Regions from separate parts of the Zoogloea sp. JDB1 genome, predicted to be linked through region 1. Evidence: riboswitches for the same ligand, from Rfam matches in the RefSeq annotation. Region 1 holds a riboswitch; the other holds the start of a gene.

Region 1 (3,330 bases):
CTGCATTGAAGGCCACGTCGGCGACGGTTCGCCGGCTGACGGAGCCCAGACCCGGCACACTGGTGGTCTGATAGCCGGGAACCGCCATATAGGCACTCGTGCCTCCCCCCGTGCCCGACCAGCTCACTTCACTACGCGCGCCGCTGCCGCTGTAGCGCAGGCTCGTGCCACCTACCGCCAGCACCTTGGTGGAGACAGCGGGCCAGGATACGCCCACGCCGGAGTCACCGGTAGCCGCCAAGTAGGTCATGTTACTGCCGTTGAAAGCGCTATCGACGGAAGCGGTCCAGCTACCTTCCTTGGAGCCGAAGCTCATCGAAACGACACCGGGCCCCATCGCATTGGCGAGCTTGATCGCCGCAAGCAGGCTGTTCGTCGTGGCATCCGGAGCTTCGATCAGAACGATGCGCGCCATGGGGGCGGTAGCGTGGGCCCATTGCACATCGAGGGCGATTTCGGTCGCCCAGCTCGAGTTATAGCCCGGCGGCGTGCCATTCATGCCACCACTGGTATTGGCATAGACCACGGAGAACTCACAAGCACTGGAACTGGCCGTGGCGAGTGGAAGACTGGCACTGGTTGCAATCGCCTTGCTAGTGCAGGCCGGGAGGGCGAACTTGGCATTGAAAGCAGCGAGTTCCGCAGCAACGTTCGGGTCGTGATACGCCGCAACGATGTAGATCGTCTGTCCCGCCCCCATTTGTGCAGTTTGTGTCGCCGTGAGCGTGCTGCCGGCGGTTGGCAAGGCCGGCATGCCGTACGCGGCACGGATCTGCGCCGGCGAGTAGGTGACGACACTGCTGCTGGTGGCCATTGGAGCGACGCCCGCCGCATCCTGTACGTACTGGATTCCACTGGCCTGAACGCGACGAAATGCAGCTATTGCCTGCGGGGTGAGATTTCGCGAGGACAGGGCCCGAAGTTCGCTCGGGACAGACTGGTAATGGGGATACACCTGCGTCGAAGCGCCATCGCCAGCCAGATCGGCCTCATTCGGCTCGTCGATCGGCGTGGGGGCAAGGTAGAACGCAGGTTCAACAGTTTTTGTCGCTATATCAGCCGGCAGCGCGGCCAGATCCATCTGGAGACTCGTACTGGCGGACGCCAGGGGAGCCGCCGTTTGCGGCGCCGACGCCTCCGAGCCACCTCCGCCTCCACACCCGCTGACAAGCGCCGAAGCGACAACCGCCGCGGCGATGGGAAGCCGACATACCTGGATTTGACTGTGCGGGAGAACGATCTTCATGGCCCTGACTCCTGGGTTATTTCAGGGCCTCGCTGACGACAGCATCGAACAGATCGTTGGAACACGGCTGCTCGATGTGCCGGCAACCCCGCTGCCATGGCACGCCGACGCGCTTTAGGCCGGAAGTTTTGCGTCCTCATCTTTTGATGAGTTTGCCCTTCATCCCGTCATTCTGACTGGACGATCTGCATCTTAGTCTTCCCGAGCCAAATCCGAAAGCCACGGGATCGTGATTCGGCATTACGACATTCAGGATCTCCACCCTCCCAAGACCATCATCGGTCACACCGCATAGCGGCTATGCGCTCAGCGCCATGAACGGAGTCTGCTGCTCGCCCATACTGCAATCCCCAACCCGCGGCCCCCATCATGACAACAATATCCAATTCCTCTGACTCCCGGCTCGGTCTGCCGCCCTGGTTGGTCCTGCTCGGCGTGCTGACCGCCATCGGCCCGCTGTCCATCGACATGTACCTGCCCAGCTTCCCGCAGATCGAGCGCAGCCTGGGCGGGCAGCCGGGCAGCGTCGAGCTGACCCTGGCCGCCTTCTTCATCGGACTGACCCTCGGCCAGCTGTTCTACGGCCCCCTCAGCGACCGCTTTGGCCGCAAGAAGCCGCTCTACGTCGGGCTCATCATCTACACCGTGGCGGCAATCGGCGCCGCCTGCGCAACGAGCATCCCGGCCTTGATTGGCTGGCGCTTCGTGCAGGGCCTCGGCGGCTGCGCCGGCATCATCATCCCCAGCGCCATCGTCCGCGATCGCTGCTCGGCGCGGGATTCCGCGCGGGCCTTCTCGCTGCTGATGCTTGTGATGGGCCTGGCACCCATCCTCGCCCCGCTGATCGGCGGCGCACTGCTCGGACTTGCCGACTGGCGCAGCATCTTCGTCGTGCTGGCGGCGTTCGGGGCGGCATGCCTGCTGGCCATCCGCGCGGGGCTGGCAGAAAGCCACGACACCCGCCACGAGCCACCGCTGCAGCTTGGCACGGTGCTCAGCAACTACGGCCGCCTGCTCGCCAACCGGGCCTTCCTCGGTTACGCGCTGGGTGGCGGCCTGGCCATGTCGGGCATGTTCGCCTACGTCGCCGGCTCGCCCTTCGTCCTCATCGACCTGTATGGCGTCGCACCGCAGGACTATGGCTGGTTCTTCGGCTCCAATGCCTTCGGCCTGATCGCCGCCAGCCAGCTCAACGCCCATCTGTTGAAGCGCTACCCGGCAACCCTGCTGCTGCGCCGCGCGCTGTGGGTGCCGCTGCTGACCGGACTGCTGCTCGCCGGGCTGGCCTTCACCGGGCAGATCTCGCTGCCATGGTTCGTCGGCGCCTTCTTCTGCTTCGTGAGCAGCCTCGGCTTCATCATCCCCAACGCCACCGCCTCGGCGCTGGCCACCCACGGGCAACAGGCCGGCACCGCGGCGGCCCTGGCCAGCGCGCTGCAGTTCTTCTTCGCGACCCTTGCTGGCGCACTGGTCGGGCTGCTCCACGACGGCAGCGGGCGGCCGCTGGCGATAGTGATGGCCCTGTGCGGCATCGGCGCTTGGGCGGTGCATCGTGTGCTGGTTGCCCACCACGACCACCATCACGCCAGCACGGCCGAAGCGTCCCACTCAAGCGCCGCCTGAGGAACTCCTTACTATCCCTTTTTTGTAGGGGCGAGTGAATTCACCCCCATAGTTCACTGCCCCCAACATTTGCCACACGCAAGAGAAAGAACAGGGACTAGCCGCGTTCAAGCCTGGCATCCGGCCACTCGCCGGATTCGACGAGGCGGACCACCTCGTCCTTGATCAGCCGGACGATGTCCCACAGGCCGTCCGGCACGACCCGGTTGCGCGCCAGCACCAGGCCGACCTGCCGGCTGACCTCCGGGTCGATGAGCCGGCAGCTTTTCAGCAGGCCGGCGGCGATCTCGTCGCGAACAGCCGCCTCCGGCAGCAGGGTGGCGCCGCAGCCTTCCAGCACCATCCGCTTGATGAGGGCGATGGAGCCGTCCAGCTCCACTGCGATCCTCAGCGCAAAGCCATGGCGTTCCGCCAGTGACTCCACCAGCCGGCGCAGGCCATGGTGGGTGCTCGGCAGGATC
Region 2 (3,330 bases), 2.8 Mb from region 1:
ACTTACGGCTAACGTCTTGGCCCTGCCGGGCATCGAACGGACGGCGGGACTGGTCCTGCCTAAGATCCACGCGGAGAGTCTGGAACGCTACCTTGGGGCGCTCGATACGCCCAGCGGGCGCTCGCTCGCGCTGATGCCGACTATCGAGACCCGCGAAGCTTTCAGCGATCAGGACATGCATGCCCTTCTGCAAGTGCTGGAGCGCGAAGACGTGCGCTCGCGCATTGCGGCCCTGCGTATCGGCGGCAACGACCTGCTGGCCCTACTGCGCATGCGCCGGCCGCGTGGACGAACCATCTATGACACCCCCATCGGACAGGTAATCTCGCGGCTGGCGACCATCTTCATCCCCTCAGGCTTCGCCCTGACCGCTCCGGTGTTCGAGCACATCGATGATGTGGCGACGCTCAAGCGCGAGATCGCGCAGGACCTCAACCACGGCCTCATCGGCAAGACGGCGATCCACCCCACACAAGTGCATCTCATCGAGGACTGCTACAAGGTTGATGAACGCGACCTCGACGCTGCACTACGCATCCTCGATCCGGCCGCCCCCGGCGTCTTCAAGCTTCATCAATCAATGTGCGAACCGGCAACGCACCGGCCCTGGGCGCGCTCCATCATCCACGCAGCCGAGCGCTTCGGTCGGGCCAACGCCGCATAGGAAGAACCATGGGAAATTGCAGCTATTGCGGTCGCCCGGCCGGGATGCTTCGGAGCCAGCATCAGGAGTGCGAAGAGCAGCACCAGCGGGCCGAACAGTGCGTCATCCAGGGGGCGCTCCAATGCGTCACGTCTAGGTTGGACATTGCACGCTTCGCCACCGACAAGAACCTGTACTTCGCCAGCAGAGCCAAGTCTTTCCGCGTCCCTTTCACCAAAATCGTGATCTTCGCTCAGTTCTCTAATGGCATCGGGATCATGCGTGACACGGCCTCGGCCAAGCCGCAGATTTTCGTGACTAGAGATAGCTGGTGCTCCTGTAACCTGATCACGATGCTCGCCCAGCAATGACCGAGATGGACCCCTATCACCACAACCGGGAACTGGTTGGCCTCGTTAAGGCGAGCGGGCTGACGATCATCGAAGTGCTCCACCGTTTCAACGCCCGGCAGGCCCGTCCGCTCGCCAAGAGAACCCTGCAAACCTACCTGGCTGGGGAAAACGCCAAGACCCGCGTCCCTTGCCCGGAAGCGGTGCTGCGACGCATGCAAGCAGTGCTCAAGCGGGTACTGTCTGTGCAGCACTGAAATGGTTTTCGTTTGTGATGAAGGCTGGTTGCCCGCAGAGGATTCTCCACAACTATTTGCCACCTTGGAGGTCGCGGTAGTGACGGAGATTACTCCACGTCCCCCGCACAGATCCGTACATGCGGCACTACCGCATACGGCTCCTGCCTTGAGTCATGATGCAAAGCGTTGATGCGGGTACGGATGGAGCCCCCGTGCCTGCGGGAGGTAGCGCTCGACCAGTCGCCCGAACTGGACCCAAGGCATTCGTCCACGCAGCCCTCGCCGTCGGAGCGCGTGAGCCTGATCCAGTCGGCGCGTCTGCATGGGCATGAGCCCTTTGCCTATCTGAAGGATGTCCTCACCCGCCTACCAACGCAGCCGCAGAGCCGGATCGTGGCGTCGCTGCCGCATCGGTGAAAGCCCGATTCAGTCTGAAGCTCGGGCAAGAGGGGATAACCTGGGGCTTACAACAAGCCAACCACCGAGAAATTCTCGGCACAAGCCCTTGACCTGAACCGTCACCACAACAAAAAAATGAATTACTCAACAAATCTAGAAGTATTTTTTCATATACAAATTTTTCTACCAAATCCCAAAAAGATTCGCAATATAAAAAATGGGGAATCAACTCGCAGAATCAATACATTCATACGTATTTCACGTTTTATGTGATATGCTTTTTTTGTTCAAAGGCAAACTGCAGGCAACTGTAGGACGCAAAGCCACGGGCCCTGATTTTCCTCAGGGCAGCCGGGTTGCCCCCCAGTTCTCTCAGATCGTCATAGTTGGTTGCGCTTTTCCTTTGAGAAACATTACGGTTTCGTAGATCAATATGGAAAAGAAAGACAACGGCACACCTCTTAATACTTTCATTTCTATCATTTCGACCAGCCTGAATTCCGCTGACCGAAATGAATCGATCACGCACGTGTGCCCTACCTTTTAACGCACCGCATCGCGTTTTCTTTTCGTCCATTAATTGGAACAACGCATTCTCATCAACCAACGACAGTCGTTCAGAACAATTGGAAAACAAACGTCATGCAAACTCTTAACGCGAACCTCACCCGGAAGATTGCTGTTCCCACGATCGCAACGCTGATGCTTTTGTCGTCAGTAGCGCATGCCCAGGAATCGGCCAACAACGACCTGGATGCCTGTGTAAAACAAGAGCAGATCGCACTGACCGCCAAGGGCGCAGGTCTCGGTGCAGCCGCTGGTCTGGGAACGGCCCTCTTTTCCAAGAACAAGAAGGATGCTCTCAAGAACGCCGCCATCGGTGCAGTCGTCGGAGGAGCCGCCGGTTTTGCGACGGCATACTTCACGGCCATCGACACGTGCTACAAGAAGAATCCCAGCTGGATCCCCGAATCCAAGATTGAACGGACCAAGTCCTACGCCCAGGTCAAGAAGGACACCAAGTACAAGTCCAGCGAAGGCATCAAGGCACAGGCCACCAAGCTGGAAATGCCCACCAGCGTGCAGGCCGGCACGACCCTGGATATCGCCAGCACCTTCATCGTGCTGACACCCAACGGCGCGGAAACCCCCGTCACCCTGGAGCGCAAACTGTTCGCCATCGTTGATGGCCAGGAAACACCGCTGACCTTTACCGGCAAGGGATCGGAAGAACGCACCGTCGAACCCGGCGAGCACAAAGACACGGCCCACCTGCCGATTCCTTCGGATGCCAAGGCGGGAACCCAGTACCGCTTCGAATTCAGCGTGAGCGCGGGCGGCAAACCCGCCTCCACCCTCAAGGAAACCGTGACCGTCAAGTAAGGCCACGCCGAGGCGCCGCGGGCAGCCACGCCGGCTGCCCACGCCTGCATCCAACCCGCCCGACGCTCAACATGCCCTTCAAGTCATTCCATCGCATCCTGATTTTGCTGGCCCCGCTGCTGCTGAGTGCCTGTGCGGCCAACCAGCTTGCCGGATTTGAAAACGCCTACCAGGGCTATAGCGTTCCCGAAAGCTTCGTCGAACGGATTCGTGGCGAATTTAAGAAGAACGGCTTGCCAAACGCCCAGGTTGTTCGGGACAACGTCGGGCGCATTCGCCTGACCGGCAACTATCGGGACGAAGACGAAGTGGATCG

What was found. A riboswitch is a leader RNA that binds a small molecule or an ion and turns the genes downstream of it on or off. The one in region 1 is predicted to bind cyclic di-GMP.
Region 2: linked by a shared signal. The riboswitch ahead of AC1PPK_RS19135 (hypothetical protein) and the one ahead of AC1PPK_RS06180 (S53 family peptidase) in region 1 are both predicted to bind cyclic di-GMP.

The regions. Positions count from the first base shown of each region.
Region 1 covers NZ_CM161496.1:1,405,156-1,408,485, reverse strand. Annotated here, with positions in the region: gene AC1PPK_RS06180 (S53 family peptidase) at 1-1,246, opposite strand, end outside; cyclic di-GMP riboswitch class I at 1,325-1,413, opposite strand; gene AC1PPK_RS06175 (Bcr/CflA family multidrug efflux MFS transporter) at 1,616-2,869, shown strand; gene AC1PPK_RS06170 (LysR family transcriptional regulator) at 2,967-3,330, opposite strand, start outside.
Region 2 covers NZ_CM161496.1:4,245,798-4,249,127, forward strand. Annotated here, with positions in the region: gene AC1PPK_RS19115 (HpcH/HpaI aldolase/citrate lyase family protein) at 1-664, shown strand, start outside; gene AC1PPK_RS19120 (hypothetical protein) at 673-1,014, shown strand; gene AC1PPK_RS19125 (hypothetical protein) at 1,011-1,250, shown strand; partial or broken gene AC1PPK_RS19130 (transposase domain-containing protein) at 1,527-1,649, shown strand; cyclic di-GMP riboswitch class I at 1,914-1,995, shown strand; gene AC1PPK_RS19135 (hypothetical protein) at 2,334-3,014, shown strand; gene AC1PPK_RS19140 (caspase family protein) at 3,086-3,330, shown strand, end outside.